One region of the Microbacterium horticulturae genome, then DNA from elsewhere that is predicted to be linked to it. Evidence: predicted binding sites of a transcription regulator. Region 1 holds the regulator's gene; the other holds the start of a gene.
What was found. The regulator HrcA, encoded in region 1, represses chaperone genes, less so after heat shock. The targets are predictions, from matches to a motif close to TTNGCACTCGNNNNNNNCGAGTGCNAA.
Positions count from the first base shown of each region.

Region 1 (7,444 bases):
CCTCGATGGGGGTGCAGCTGGCCGCCTACCGGGTCGTGCAGGAAGCCCTGACGAACGTCCTCAAGCATGCCGGCCCGGTCGACGTCGACGTCGTCGTCGGGCTCGACGGGCACGGTGAACTGCGGGTCGAGGTCTCCAGTGCGCCGGGATGGGCTGCAGCATCCGTCCCCGGCAGCAATCGCGGATTGGCCGGAATGCGCGAGCGCGTCGACGCATTGGGCGGCACACTCGCCGCGGTCCCGCGCACCGACGGCGGCTTCGTCGTGACCGCGGGACTTCCGGAGCCCCCGGCATGATCTCCGTGGCGATCGTCGACGACCAGCCGCTCATCCGTGCGGGGCTGCGCATGGTCGTCGAATCTCAACCCGACCTGCGCCTGGTCGGCGAGGGCTCCGACGGCGTGGACGCCGTCACCCTCGCGCGGGAACACCACCCCGAGGTAATGCTTCTGGACGTGCGGATGCCGCGGGTCGATGGCATCCAGGCGATTCCCGGTGTGCTCGCCGCCGGAGGTGTGACCCGAGTGATCGTGCTGACGACCTTCGATCTCGACGAGTACGTGTATGCGGCCCTGCAGGCGGGGGCCGCGGCCTTCCTCCTGAAGGACGCCGGGCCGGAGTACATCATCGCCGCCATCCGTCAGGTGGCTGTCGGCGACCTCCTGCTGGCGCCCGCGCTCACGCGTCGACTCGTCGAGCAGTACGTCGCGCGCCCGCAGCCTCGCGGCGACGGACCGCTGGCGCAGCTGACCAGTCGCGAGCGGGATGTGCTCGTCGCTATCGCCGATGGATTGAGCAACGTCGAGATCGGAGCCCGGCTGCATGTCTCCGAAGGCACAGTGAAGACGCACGTGAGTCGCATCCTCTTCAAGCTCGACCTCCGCGACCGGGTACAGGCGGTGATCGCCGCCTATGAGCTGGGTTTGGTCGCGCCGGGGGGAGGCTGACGCGTGCACGCCGCTCACAGCCAGGCCTCGGTAGGCTGAAGCCCATGCGTCGAGGGACCTTCCGTGACGAGACGGTGGACTATGCAGCGGTCGGGGCCACCCAGGCTCCCGATCTGATGCAGTATCCGCCGGAGCGAAGTCGTCCCGCGCAGGAGTCGTGGCGGCTCGGCAGCGGCGAAGACCGCTTCCGCACCGCGTCCGAGGCGGTCCTCTCGTGGCGCGCGCAGCGCGACGGGGGCCTCGCCGTGACCGATGTCCGTCCGGCATCCGGACCGATGTACTCGGGCGTCAGCTTCGACGCCGAGGGCACCCCGATCGCCCCGAGCAAGCTCGAGGCCGATCAGCGCTTCGACGCCGATGGCACACCGTGGGTCAGCTCCGGTGCCACGATCCGCATCCGCGGTCGCGTCAAGGGTCTGAAGGCCGGCGGCGAGATGCGCGTCATCCAGGCCATCGAAGAACCGCGTCGCGTCGGCTTCCTCCTCGGCACGGTCAGCGACGCCGTCGTCAGCGGCGAAGAGTCGTTCATCATCGACTGGTACGAGAACGACGAGGTGTGGTTCACCGTGCGCGCGTTCGACGCGCCGCGGTCGTTCGTCTACAAGGCCATGCCGTGGCTTGTCCCGCGTCGGCGCAAGGCGCTCTTCCAGCGGTACCTGCGCGCCATCTCGCCGCTGTACGCGGCCCGGTGAACGACTGATGGGCTCGGCGCTGCCGCTGGGCGATCCGGCGCCGGCCGACGGTGCGCTGCCGTCTGATCTGGCGGTCGACCACGATGTGCCGTTCAGCGTCTACCTGCACGTGCCGTTCTGCCGCGTGCGCTGCGGTTACTGCGACTTCAACACGTACACCGCGACCGAGCTGCGCGGCGCCCGGCAGGATCAGTATGCCGACACCCTGCTGGGTGAGATCGCGCTGGCGCGGGAGGTGATGGATGCCGTAGCAGCCCGCCGCGCGGCATCCACCGTCTTCTTCGGCGGGGGCACTCCGACGCTGCTGCCGCCCGGCGATCTGGCCCGGATGCTCGACGGCGTCCGCGATGCCTTCGGGATCGAAGAAGGCGCCGAGGTCACGGTCGAGGCCAACCCCGACACGGTGACGGACGCCGTGGTCGCTGAGCTCGCGTCGGCGGGCGTCACCCGGCTCTCGGTGGGCATGCAATCGGCGGTGCCGCAGGTGCTGGCCGCGCTTGACCGCACGCACGACCCGGCCAACGTGCGCACGGCGGTGGCCGCTGCTCGTACGGCCGGCCTGGACGTGAGCGTCGACCTCATCTACGGCGCACCGGGGGAGTCGCTGGCGGACTGGCGGTGCTCGGTCGAGACGGCGATCGCGCTGGAACCCGACCACATCTCGGCGTACGCGCTCATCATCGAGCAGGGGACGAAGCTCGCGCGACAGATCCGCCGCGGCGAGGTGCCCGCCCCCGACGACGATCTGCAGGCCGACATGTACGAGCTGGCCGACGGGCTGCTCGCCGACGCGGGATTCGAATGGTACGAGGTGTCGAATTGGGCGCGCGCCGACGCGCACCGCTCGCGGCACAACCTCGCCTACTGGCGCGGCCACGACTGGTGGGGGTTCGGTCCCGGCGCGCACAGTCATGTCGCGGGCCTGCGCTGGTGGAACGTCAAGCATCCGGCCGCCTATGCGCAGCGGCTGGCGTCGGGCGAGTCGCCGGCGGCGGGGCGGGAGCGTCCGGATGCCGCGGCGCGACAGCTGGAGTCGGTGCTGCTGCGTACCCGGATACGGGAGGGGATGCCGGTGGCCGACGTCGCCGGCGATCGTCGGCAGGCCGTCGCGGGTCTGATCGCCGACGGTCTTGTCTCGGGTGCGGATGCCGTTCGCGGCCGGATCGTCCTGACGCGGAAGGGCCGGCTGCTCGCGGACGCGGTGGTGCGGGCGCTGACCGACTGACTGCTCTCGCGCCACGCCCTGGGCCCCCGAGCGGTTCTCCAGCGAGACTCGCTAGAATTGGCACTCGACCCAGACGAGTGCCAGTGGATGGAGGGAGCGCGCATGGTCACGGATCGCGGACTGCAGGTGCTCCAGGCCATCGTGCAGGACTTCGTCGAGACACGCGAGCCCGTCGGCAGCAAGCGCATCGTCGACCGCCACGCCTTCGGCGTGTCGGCGGCGACGATCCGCAACGACATGGCGCTGCTCGAAGACGAAGAGCTCATCGCCGCGCCCCACACCTCGTCGGGGCGCGTCCCCACCGACAAGGGGTACCGCGTCTTCGTCGACCACCTCGCCGAGCTGCGGCCGCTGAGCTCCGCACAGCGCTCGGCGATCACGACCTTCCTCGACGGGTCCACCGACCTCGACGATGTGCTGGCGCGCACGGTGCGGGCGCTGACCCGGCTCACCGGTCAGGTCGCCATCGTGCAGTACCCCTCGTTCGCGCAGGCGAACGTCACGCACGTCGAGCTCGTCGACCTCGGTGACGCGCGGCTGCTCGTGATCCTCGTGACCGACACCGGACGTGTCTCGCAGCGCATCGTGCCCCTGCCCCTCACCCTGGATGAGGCGGATGCCGCGCAGCTGCGCGCCCGGCTGTCGGTGCTGCTGACCGGCCACAGCGTCGGCGAAGGCGCCAAAGCGGTCACAGCGCTTCTCGCGACGATCGCCGAGCAGAGCGCGCCGGCCCGGCTCGACCCGGCGCTGCAGTCACTGCTGGGCGTGGTGGCCGAGGAGCTCGAGGAATTCCGGCAGGACAAGCTTCTGATGGCGGGCGCCGCGAACCTCGCACGCAGCGAGGCGGACTTCCGCGGATCTATCTATCCGTTGTTGGAGGCCATCGAGGAGCAGGTGACGCTGCTGCGGCTGATGAGCGAGATGGTGGCCGATCAGGAGGGGCTCGCCGCATCGATCGGGCGCGAGAACGCCCCCTTCGGTCTTGCCGAGGCGTCGCTCGTCGTCGGCGACTACGATGTGGCCCGCACCCGCGGACGCGTCGGGGTGCTCGGCCCCACCCGCATGGACTACCCCACCAACCTCGCGGCGGTGCGAGCCGTCGCGCACTACTTGAGCAGATTGCTCGAAGAGGACGAGTCGGGCCACTGACCCGGCACACACACGACGAACCCGCGCCGCAGCGCGGGCAGGAAGGCGATTGTGGCTGATCAGGACCACTACGAAGTACTCGGCGTGTCACGCGACGCGACGGCGGACGAGATCAAGAAGGCGTACCGGCGGCTGGCACGCGAGTTGCACCCCGATGTGAACCCCGGGGTGGACGCCGAAGAGAAGTTCAAGCACGTCACGCACGCCTACGACGTGCTGAGCGACCCCGAACAGCGTCGGCGCTATGACATGGGCGGCGACTCGGCCTTCGGCGGCGCGGGCGGCTTCGGCGGCTTCGGCGACATCTTCGAGACGTTCTTCGGTGCCGCCGGCGGCGGCCAGCGGGGGGCGCGCCCGCGCTCGCGCCGTGAGCGCGGACAAGACGCCCTCGTGCGCGTGACCCTCGAGCTGGCCGATGTCGTGTTCGGTGTGCACCGCGACATCGAGGTCGACACGGCCGTGCTGTGCGAGACGTGCGACGGCTCGTGCTGCCAGCCGGGCACCTCGCCGGTCACCTGCGAGATCTGCCACGGCACCGGTCACGTGCAGCGCACGGTGCGCAGCCTGCTGGGCAACGTCGTCACCAGTGCCCCCTGCAACGTGTGCCAGGGCTACGGCACCACCATCCCGTACCCGTGCGCGACCTGCCAGGGGCAGGGTCGGGTGCGCGCACGTCGCACGGTGTCGGTCGACATCCCCGCCGGCGTCGAGTCGGGGCTGCGTCTGCAGATGCCCGGCTCGGGCGAGGTGGGTCCGGCCGGCGGTCCCAACGGCGACCTGTATCTGGAGATTACCGTCGCGCACCACGATGTCTTCAGCCGTGAGGGCGACGATCTGCTCGCGACGCTCGAAGTGTCGATGCCCGACGCGGTCCTCGGCACGACCACGACGATCGACTCGCTCGACGGCACGGTCGAGCTCGAGCTGCGCCCGGGCGTGCAGAGCGGAGACGTGCTCACCATCAAGAACCGCGGCATCACGGCGCTGCGCGGCGGCGGCCGCGGCGATCTGCGCGTCGGTGTGCATGTGATCACCCCGACCCGCCTCGACGCGAAGGAACGGGCGCTCATCGCCGACTTCAAGAAGAAGACGAAGGCGCCGGGACCCAAGCTCGCGGAGTTCCAGCAGGGGCTGTTCTCGCGCCTGCGCGATCGCTTCCGCAACTGACTCATGGCGCTGCATTTCGTGGTGGATGCCGCGGCCGACGCCCGCGTCGACGACCGTGTCGCGCTCACCGGCGCGGAGGCGCACCACGCGGCGGTCGTGCGTCGGGTGCGCGAGGGCGAGCGGATCACCCTCGGCGACGGCCGGGGCGCCTGGCTGACGGCCGAGTGCGAGAGCGTGGGGCCCAAGGAGGTCGTCGTCCGCGTGATCGCGCGTGAGGAGGTCCCCGCACCGACTCCGCGCCTCGTGCTCGTACAGGCTCTGGCCAAGGGCGACCGCGACGAGCTCGCGGTACAGGCGGCCACTGAGCTGGGCGTGGATGAGATAGTCCCCTGGCAGGCAGCCCGGAGCGTCTCGCGATGGGAGGGTGCCAAGAAGGCGAAGGGGCGCGCCCGGTGGCAGGCGATCGCCCGCGAAGCGGCCAAGCAGGCGCACCGCGCGTGGATTCCGGAGGTGGCCGAGGTCGCCACGACCCGTGAGCTGGTGGGCCGGGCCGCGGCATCCCGTCTCGTCGTCCTGGAGCCGACCGGTGCCGAGCGAGTCAGCGGACTCGACGTCGCAGGCTCGCGCGACGTCGTCCTGATCGTCGGCCCCGAGGGCGGCATAGCACCCGACGAGCTCGCCGGGTTCTCCGACGCGGGCGCGACCATCGCCGTGCTCGGCGACACGGTGCTGCGCACCTCGACCGCCGGCCCCGCGGCCGTGGCCGTGGTCAGCACGCGCCTCGGACGATGGTGAGCCCCGCTCAGTAGACTGGGTCCATGAGCGAACCCTCGATCTTCACGCGCATCCTCAACGGCGAGATCCCGTCCGAGATCGTCGCGCAGACCGATACCCTGTTCGCGATCCGCGACATCGCGCCGAAGGCGCCGGTCCACCTGCTGGTGATCCCCAAGACCCAGGAGTACCGTGACGTCACCGAGCTCGCCGCCGGCGACCCCGCATTGCTCGTCGAACTGATCGAGCTGGCGAAGAAGCTCGCCGGCGAGCACGGCGATGGCGACTTCCGCCTCATCTTCAACACCGGTGCGAACGCCGGACAGACCGTCTTCCACGTGCACGCGCACGTGCTGGCGGGCGACCTCGACGAATCGAGCATGAATGCCGGATGACGCAGCCGCCGTCGAGCGGATCTATGCCGACGGCGTCGCGATGGTGCAGCTGCTGGGCCCTCAAGACCGTCTGCTGCGGGTGGTGGAGCGCGAGCATCCCGATGTCGATGTGCATGTGCGCGGCAACGAGATCACACTCTCCGGCGCCGCGCCGGCGGTGAGTGCGGCGCGCTCGCTGGTCGAAGAGCTCATCGCGATGGCCCGCTCCGGCCACGGACTCGATCCCGTCGACGTGGTGTCGTCGAACCGCATGCTGCGCTCCGATTCGGGCATGCGCCCGTCCGAAGTGCTCGGCGAGGCGATCTTGTCGTCGCGCGGCAAGGTGATCCGGCCCAAGACCGCAGGGCAGAAGGCGTACGTCGATGCGATCGACGAGAACACGATCGTGTTCGGCATCGGGCCGGCCGGCACGGGCAAGACGTACCTGGCAATGGCCAAGGCCGTGCAGGCGCTGCAGCGCAAAGAGGTCAGCCGCATCATCCTGTCCCGCCCCGCGATCGAGGCGGGGGAGCGGCTCGGGTTCCTGCCCGGAACGCTGACCGACAAGATCGACCCGTACCTGCGTCCTCTGTACGACGCGCTCAACGAGATGATGGACCCCGAGCTCGTCCCCAAGCTGATGGCGAGCGGCACGATCGAGGTGGCGCCGCTCGCATACATGCGCGGTCGCACCCTGAATGACTCCTTCGTCGTGCTCGACGAGGCGCAGAACACCACGCCCGAACAGATGAAGATGTTCCTCACGCGCCTGGGATTCGGCACCCGTATGGTCGTCACCGGCGACATCACCCAGATCGACCTGCCGCAGTCCGCGTCGGGTCTGCGGCTCGTGACGCGCGTGTTGGGAGACATCGACGACATCCACTTCTCCTACCTGACCAGTGACGATGTCGTGCGACACACCCTCGTGGGCCGTATCGTCGACGCCTACACCGAGTACGACGAGAAGCGCCTCGCCTCGCGACGTGAGCGCGACGAGGCCGAGGAGTTCGCCAATCGCGCCGAGCGGCGCGGGGCGCAGCAGCGCCCGCGCGGACCACGAGACCACCAGCAGAGGCGAGGACGGCCATGACGATCGAGATCACCAACGAGTCGGGCGTCGCGGTCGACGAGCAGAAGCTGCTGCGGCTGACCGAGCACAATCTCGCGCAGCTGC
Region 1 covers NZ_CP119108.1:1,566,797-1,574,240, forward strand. Annotated here, with positions in the region: gene PU630_RS07400 (sensor histidine kinase) at 1-296, shown strand, start outside; gene PU630_RS07405 (response regulator) at 293-946, shown strand; gene PU630_RS07410 (DUF1990 domain-containing protein) at 991-1,638, shown strand; gene hemW (radical SAM family heme chaperone HemW) at 1,646-2,863, shown strand; gene hrcA (heat-inducible transcriptional repressor HrcA) at 2,966-4,012, shown strand; gene dnaJ (molecular chaperone DnaJ) at 4,064-5,179, shown strand; gene PU630_RS07430 (16S rRNA (uracil(1498)-N(3))-methyltransferase) at 5,183-5,914, shown strand; gene PU630_RS07435 (HIT domain-containing protein) at 5,938-6,288, shown strand; gene PU630_RS07440 (PhoH family protein) at 6,278-7,360, shown strand; gene ybeY (rRNA maturation RNase YbeY) at 7,357-7,444, shown strand, end outside.

Region 2 (7,444 bases), 1.1 Mb from region 1:
CGGCGTCGTAGGCCTCGGCCGAGTAGGTCAGGTCGTTGATCGGGTCGTTGCCCGCCGCCGTCCAGACCGCGTTGAGCTGGTCGATGAAGTCCTCCGGCAGCTCGGCACCGGCGCGGGTGCCCTTCGAGCCCTTGAGGTTGACGCCCAGCTTGTCCTTCGAGTAGTTCGACAGGTTGCCGTCGACCAGGTAGAGCTTGCCGGTGTCGACCCCGGCGTTGCCGAGCAGCGGCGCGATCGTCTTGAACTGGTCGTACGACACCACCGCGACCGCGTCGGGCTTGGCCGCCGCGATCGTCGAGACCTGCGCGTCGAACTGGCCGTCGCCGACGTTGTACGACGCCTCGGCGACGACCTTGCCGCCGGTGCTCTCGAACGTGGTCTTGATCGCCTCGGCCAGACCGGTGCCGTAGCCGTCGTTCTGGTAGATGATCCCGAGGGTCTTGGCGCCGTCTTCGGCGGCCTCGTTGCCGAGCACCTCACCCTGCAGGTTGTCGCTCGGAGCGGTGCGGAAGTACAGCGGGCTCAGGCCCGAGAAGTCCGCCGAGGTGTTCGACGGCGAGACGGTGAGGATGCCCGCACCGATGTTGCCGTCGATGATGAGCTTCGTGACACTGGATGACGCGGCCCCGACGAGCGCGGTGATGCCCTCGCTCTTCAGCTTCTCGATCGAGGTCTCGTAGGCCTTGGTGTCGGTGTCGCCTTCATCGGCCTGCGAGAGCTTGATGGTGACGCCGGCGTCGGCCTTGTTGACCTGGTCGACGGCGAGCGCGACGCCCGCTTCCATCGGCGCGCCGAGGAAGGCGAGACTGCCGGTCTCAGGAAGCAGCGAGCCGAGCTTCAGCGTGAGGTCGGCGGCCGCGGGCTTGTCGCCTGTGTCACCGGAGGGCTTCGTGTCGGACGAGCCGGCGCAGCCGGCCATCACCAGGGCGCTCGCGCTGACGACCGCGAGCCCCGCGAAGACCCGCGCCGTGCGCGACTTCTTCAAAACGTTCATCTTGCTCCCTTGCTGTGCGAACGTGGGCATACCCACATCTCGAGTGGTTCTTACCCTAACGGGAGCAAACACTCAGTTTCGCCGCGTTCGATCTCGGTGCGCTAACGATCGCGAAGCGGCGATCCGGGGCGATCTCCGCCGGGCTCACCAGGGCTCAAGCGATCTCGGCGACGTCGTCCACGCCGCGCGGGCGCCGGGCGTTGCGCACCGAGTCGACGCTCAGCACGATGAGGGCGACCCAGACCAGTGCGAAGCCGATCCAGCGTTCCAGGGGCATGGCCTCGTGCAGCAGGAACGCCCCGGTGGCGAACTGCAGGATCGGCGTGAGGAACTGCAGCAGTCCGATCAGACTCAGCGGCGCCCGGCGGGTGGCCGCCGCGAACAGCAGCAGCGGCACTGCCGTGACGATGCCCGCCAGCAGCAGCAGCACGGCATGCGCGGCGCCGGCGGTGCCCGCCGTGATGCCCGAGGTCGCCCCCACCCAGATGAGCAGGCCCACGGCCACCGGCGAGAGCCAGGCCGTCTCCAGCGTCAGCCCGCTCACGGCGTCGACCGATCCGCCGACCCGGTTCTTCGTCAGCCCGTACAGGCCGAACGAGAACGCCAGCAGCAGCGAGATCCACGGCACCTGCCCGTAGCCGACGACGATGACGACCACGGCCACCACGGCGATCCCGATCGCGGTCCACTGCGCCGGCCGCAGCCGCTCGTGCAGCACGAGAACGCCCAGCAGCACCGTGACGATCGGGTTGATGAAGTAGCCCAGGCTCGCCTCGATCACGTGCCCGGTGAGGGTGGCCACGAGGTAGACGGTCCAGTTGACGAAGATCAGGATGCCGGCGGCCGCGGTCCAGCCGAGAAGTCGGGGCTGTCGCACAATGCGTCCGAACGCGCGCCAGCCGCGGGTGACGGTGAGGGCGACGACGCAGAACACGAGCGAGAGCAGCACGCGCCAGGCGACGACCTCCCATGGGGTGGTGGGCAGCAGCGTCAGGAAGTACAGGGGGAACAGTCCCCACAGCAGGTACGCGGCGAAGGCGTAGAGCCCGCCCGTGGTCGTCTCGCTCGTCGCCTGCTTCACTGCACCAGCCTAGAGACACGACGAGGGCCCGGGCGCACGAAGCACCCGGGCCCTCGATCGAGCGGACTAGCGGACGACGACCGCCAGGACGTCGCGAGCCGAGAGCACGAGGTACTCGTCGGCACCGAACTTGACCTCGGTCCCGCCGTACTTGCTGTAGAGCACACGGTCGCCGACGGCGACGTCGAGCGGAACGCGGTTGCCGTTGTCGTCGATGCGGCCGGGGCCCACGGCCACGACCTCGCCCTCCTGGGGCTTCTCCTTGGCAGTGTCGGGGATGACCAGACCACTCGCGGTGGTCTGCTCGGCCTCGACCTGCTGGATGACGATGCGGTCCTCGAGCGGCTTGATGGAAACCGACACGGTCTACCTCTTCCTTCGTTGAGACTGAAGACTGGTTAGCACTCAGACATCGAGAGTGCTGATCACAGTTTATGCACTCGGCTGGCACTCTCGCAACGCGAGTGCCAGCCCATGTCGTGCGATCCACGAGCGGCCGGCGAATGACAACCCTTGTTCGCGCCGAAGCGGCGGACTACACTCGGGGGCCTGCACGGCTGTCCTTTCACACGGACGGCGAAAACCACGTACTGGGCAGTAGCGGCCTGGGTCCGCTGCGGAGGGTGTTCCGGTGCGGGGTGTGCGTTCGCAATGGGGGGCGAAGCACATGGGGCACGCGTACGCGATGGCGGTGCGAATCGGAACGAGCACCATCGCCGCAGCGACCGCGCACGTCGACTTCGACGACACCGTCGTCACCGAGCCCGCCCCGCTCGGACGCGACCACGACACTCTTCCCGCGGTCGCCTTCGTACAGGATGACGGCACGGTGCTCATCGGCGACGACGCCGAGGCCGCCGCGCTCACGCATCCGCCGTCTCGGATCGATGGGTTCACCGCCCTTGTCGGCGAAGACGTGCCGCTCATCGCGGCCGGCCGACCGTTTCTGGCCGAAGACCTGTTCGCGCGGGCGGTCGCCCACGTCGTTGCGACGACCACCGCCGTCGAGGGGTGCGCGCCGCGTCGCGTCGCCGTCGTGTGCCCGCTCGGCTGGGGACCGTATCGGCGCACGGTGGCCGCTGCCGCACTGGCCGCTGTGGGTCTGGGCGACGTCGACCTGATCAGCACGCCGTTGGCTGCGGCACGCCAGCAGGCGAGATACCGCGCGCTGCGCGACGACGAGGTCTTCCTCGTGTGCGACCTGGGCGCGACGACGTTCGCGGCGACCCTGGTGGCCTCAGACGATGAGCGCAACCTGTGCGTGCGAGCCGATCCGGTCAGCCTCCTCGATGCCGGCGGCACCGACATCGACGACGCGATCGTGCGCCATGCCGCCGCGACCTCGGACGTCCTCGCGCGCACGCTCGCGGAATCCGACCCCGCCTCTCCCGGACCTCTCGCCACCGTGCGCCCCGCATGCGCGAAGGCGAAGCATGCGCTCTCCGACGACGTCGCGGCTGTCATCCCGATCACGTTGCCGGCCGGTCGCTCGAGCATCCGCCTCACGCGCGGTGAGCTCGAGACGCTCAGCGAGCCACTCGTGCAGCGCACCCTCGACGCGGTCGAGGCGGTGCTGTCGGGCGCCGGGCTCTCCGCCGAGCGCATCGCGTGCGTCATCCCGGTCGGTGGCGGGGCGCGGATGCCGCTGGTCGCGCAGAAGCTCTCCGAACGTCTCTGCCGGCCGATCGCCGCCGACATCGACCCGGCGTTCATCGCCCTGTTCGGGGCCGCCCACCTGTCGTGGGAGCGTGCGGACGCCGAGGCCGCCGAGGCGCCGGCCAGCGACGGCGCGTCCGCCGAGCAGACCGATGAGGCCGGGATGGACATTCCCGTCGAGAACGCCCCCGTGCCGACGGGCGCGAGCCGATTGGCCGACATGCGCGAGCTCGTGAGCGTTCCGGGCAGCCGCTGGTATTCGGCGGCCCTTCTGGCGGGGGCCGCGATCGTGGCCGCCGGCATCGTGCTCGGCGGATCGATGGCCGCCGGAACGCGCCTGACGCCCGACGACGTCGCGCTTCCGGCAGCCGACCCGGCGGACGACGACTCCGGTGTCGATGAGCACGAGGCGTCACGTCCCACGCCGGCGCCGGTGCTGCCGGGCCGCGTCGACACGCGCAGTCTGCTCGTGAGCGACCGGGGCACGGGCGCCGACCGCCCGCCGTCGCCAGGCGTCGGCGACCGCTTCATCAGCGATGCGTCGCGCACCGAGGTTCCGGACGATCCGGCGGCCACCGCGCATCCCTCGGCACCGTCCGTGCCGTCAGCGGACCCGGTGATGGAGCGGCGCGACAATGCCGGCACGGGCACGACCGACTCTGCCGGCGCCACGACTCCTCGGCCACCGGCATCGGGAGACACCGCGGACGCAGATCAAGCGAACGCCGCGGATGGCGCCAATGACGCGTCCGGCAGCGCGGGCGACCCGGCCGACGCGGACGCGCCGTCGGAATCGGACTCGCCATCCGCGTCCACCGGGTCGACCGCCTCCTCCGGATCCACCGGCTCGACGGGAACCACGGGCTCGACCGCGTCCTCCGGATCCGGCGACTCACCGTCGGGCGGCGCATCCGAGCCCGAGGGCAGCACCGAGACACCGTCCGATCCGCCGGCTCCTGACCCCGCGCCGGCTCCTGACCCCGCGCCGAGCACGGACCCGGCGCCCTCGCCCGCACCCGACCCGACGCCGGAGCCTGCACCCACGACTCCCCCGGCGGACCCGGCCGACGCCGAAGTACCGGCCGCTGCCGGCACCGAAGACCCCGATGGCGCCGCGGCCGCGGCATCCCCCACCACATCCACTCCGTCGTCTGCTCCCGACGACTCCGACGACGCACGCGCCGGATGAACCCGAAGGATCACGATGTCGACGATCGCAGCACAGACCGTGGCGCGCACGCGCCCGTTCGCCGAACCCGGTCGTGCCGGGCCGGCAGGCACCGAGGCTCTGCACGCGCTGGGGGATCCGCCTGACGATGACGTGATGGCACGGGCGGAGGCATCCTGGCAGGCCGGAGACATCGACGGCGCCGCCGTGCTGCTCGACGGGACGGCCGACGACGGCGATCCCGCGGTCGCGACGCTGCTCTCGGCGGTCTGGGCCGCCCGCGCGATGATGCCGGTGGCCGCTGACATCGCCCAGCGTGCGGGCGACGACGGCGCGCTCGCGACGGCGGGGGCGACGCAGATCGCCGCCGGAAGGCTCGACGCGCCGCCGGCCGCTGCGGCTGATACGGCTCCGACGACCCTCGGCATCGCCCTCGCGGCGCTGACCGCCGGGTTGCGCTCATCCCTCGAGCCGGAGGTGCCCGCCGACACCCTGAGCGAACTGGCCCGCGCCTCGCGCCTGTACACCTGCGCGCGGGCGGCGACACCGGTTCCCGAGCTGCCGGCGGTGATCGCCGCCGCCGCAGCGGTCGGCCTGGGCGAACTGCCGACGGCGACGGCCGTCATCGACGCCGCCGTCGCCGAGGGGCAGGGCGGGGCCTGGGCGCGCCGCCGCCTGCTGCTGTGGCAGGCGTGGCTCGCGGTGCAGTGCGAGCAGCCCGGGCAGGCGCAGGAGAGCCTGCGCGCCGCACAGGAGATCGACCACGCCTTCACTCCCCGCGACCGCTTCATCGAGACCGCCGTGCGCGTCGCGCTCACCCGGAGGTACGAAGAGGTCGCCGAACTCGAGCTGCTGTGGGCGCAGGTGCGCAACGAGGTGCAGCAGATCGACGTCGACCTGTTCCTGCTGCTGCCGCTGGCGACCATGATCAGCGCGGTGGCGCGGATCGGAGACGACCGCACACTCGCACCCCTCCAGGCCGAAGCACTCGATCTGCTGGCCCGGCTGGGGTCACCGCCCGCCTGGTCGGCGCATCTGCGGTGGGCGGGCATCCAGCAGGGCATCCTGCTCGACCACCCCGACATGCTCGCCCCGCACGCGCACGCTCTCGTCGAGGCCGCCGCGCACAGCGCTATAGCGGCCACCATGGCCCGCGCCGGCAGGCTCTGGACCGCGGTGCTGGCCGGCCATGTCGACCCCGACGCCGTCGAGCTCTCGGCCACGGAACTGGCCGAATGCGGGCTGGCGTGGGATGGTGCGCGCCTCGCCGGGCACGGCGCGGCCCGCTCCGACGATCGCCGGGTCTCGGCGCGGCTGCTGGCCTGTGCGCGGCATCTGCACCCGCCCACGCCGACGACGCCCGCCGCCGCTCCCGCCGAGAGCTCGACGCCGGCCCCGGTCCATCCCGCAGGGCTCAGCGACCGCGAGATCGAAGTGGCGCGGCTGGTCGTGGAGGGCAGGACGTACGCCGAGATCGGCGCGGCGATCTTCATCTCTCCCCGCACGGTCGAGCACCACATAGCCCGCATCCGCCAGCGGCTGCAGGCGACCACGCGATCGGACCTCGTGGCCCGTCTGCGCGTTGTTCTGACGGAGATGGATGCCGCGCAGGCGGCGACGGCGGAGGGCTGACCATGAACCACCTATTGACGAGCGCGGGGAATCGGGAACAACCCCGATCCCCACGCACCCCTGAACGCGTAGCGTCGCACACACAATGGCGACTTCTGTGGAACCGAGCCGGTGAGGAGCGTGCATGATGACCACATTGCTGACCACGATCGCGGATGCGCTGATCGAGTTCATCCTCAGTCTGCTGCGGGACCCCGCCGCCGCGGCGGAGTTCGAGAACGACCCCGACGGCACACTCGCACGCAACGGGCTGACCGGTGTGTGCGCGGCCGACGTGCAGGCGGTCAGACCGGTCGTCATCGACCACCCGCAGGTGTCGGTGCGCTCCGTCCCCGATCCGATCGTGGTGCATGTGGCGCCGGCACCTCAGCCGTTCGCGGCCGACCCGATCGCCGTCCGTGACATCACGCACATGGCGCAGACGTTCCACTTCGACAATCGGTCCACCATCATCGACCAGTCGGTGAACCAGAGCATCTGGGCCGAGGGAGACGTGACGCAGCAGTTCGATCACGAGGCCGTGATCGCCTCGGGCGACGGCGCCAATGCTGCCGGACACGACGTCGACAACTCAACCACCGACGCCACGATGGGCGACGTCTCGATCGGCAACACCGACACCGACATCACCGTGGACGACTCGTACAACGACTCGTCGACCGACAGCACCACAACCGTCGATGCGAACGTGGACGACTCGTTCAACGACAGCTCTAACGACACCGACGTCGACACGACCGTCGACGGCTCGTTCAACGGCGACGGGGCGGCCCTCGCCGTCGCGGCCACCGGCGCTGCCGACGCCGCCGACGACGGCACCGCAGACAACGACAGCGCCGGCGATGCGGACGTGGATGCCGCGGCTGGCCCCGTCGACAGTGACGCCGCAGACAGCACCCCGGCGGCCGCCGAC
Region 2 covers NZ_CP119108.1:2,687,432-2,694,875, forward strand. Annotated here, with positions in the region: gene PU630_RS12795 (ABC transporter substrate-binding protein) at 1-1,024, opposite strand, end outside; gene rarD (EamA family transporter RarD) at 1,149-2,075, opposite strand; gene groES (co-chaperone GroES) at 2,142-2,438, opposite strand; gene PU630_RS12810 (Hsp70 family protein) at 2,707-4,920, shown strand; gene PU630_RS12815 (LuxR C-terminal-related transcriptional regulator) at 4,936-6,531, shown strand; gene PU630_RS12820 (IniB N-terminal domain-containing protein) at 6,656-7,444, shown strand, end outside.
Region 2: the regulator HrcA is predicted to act here: its motif matches at 2,520-2,546, upstream of groES (co-chaperone GroES).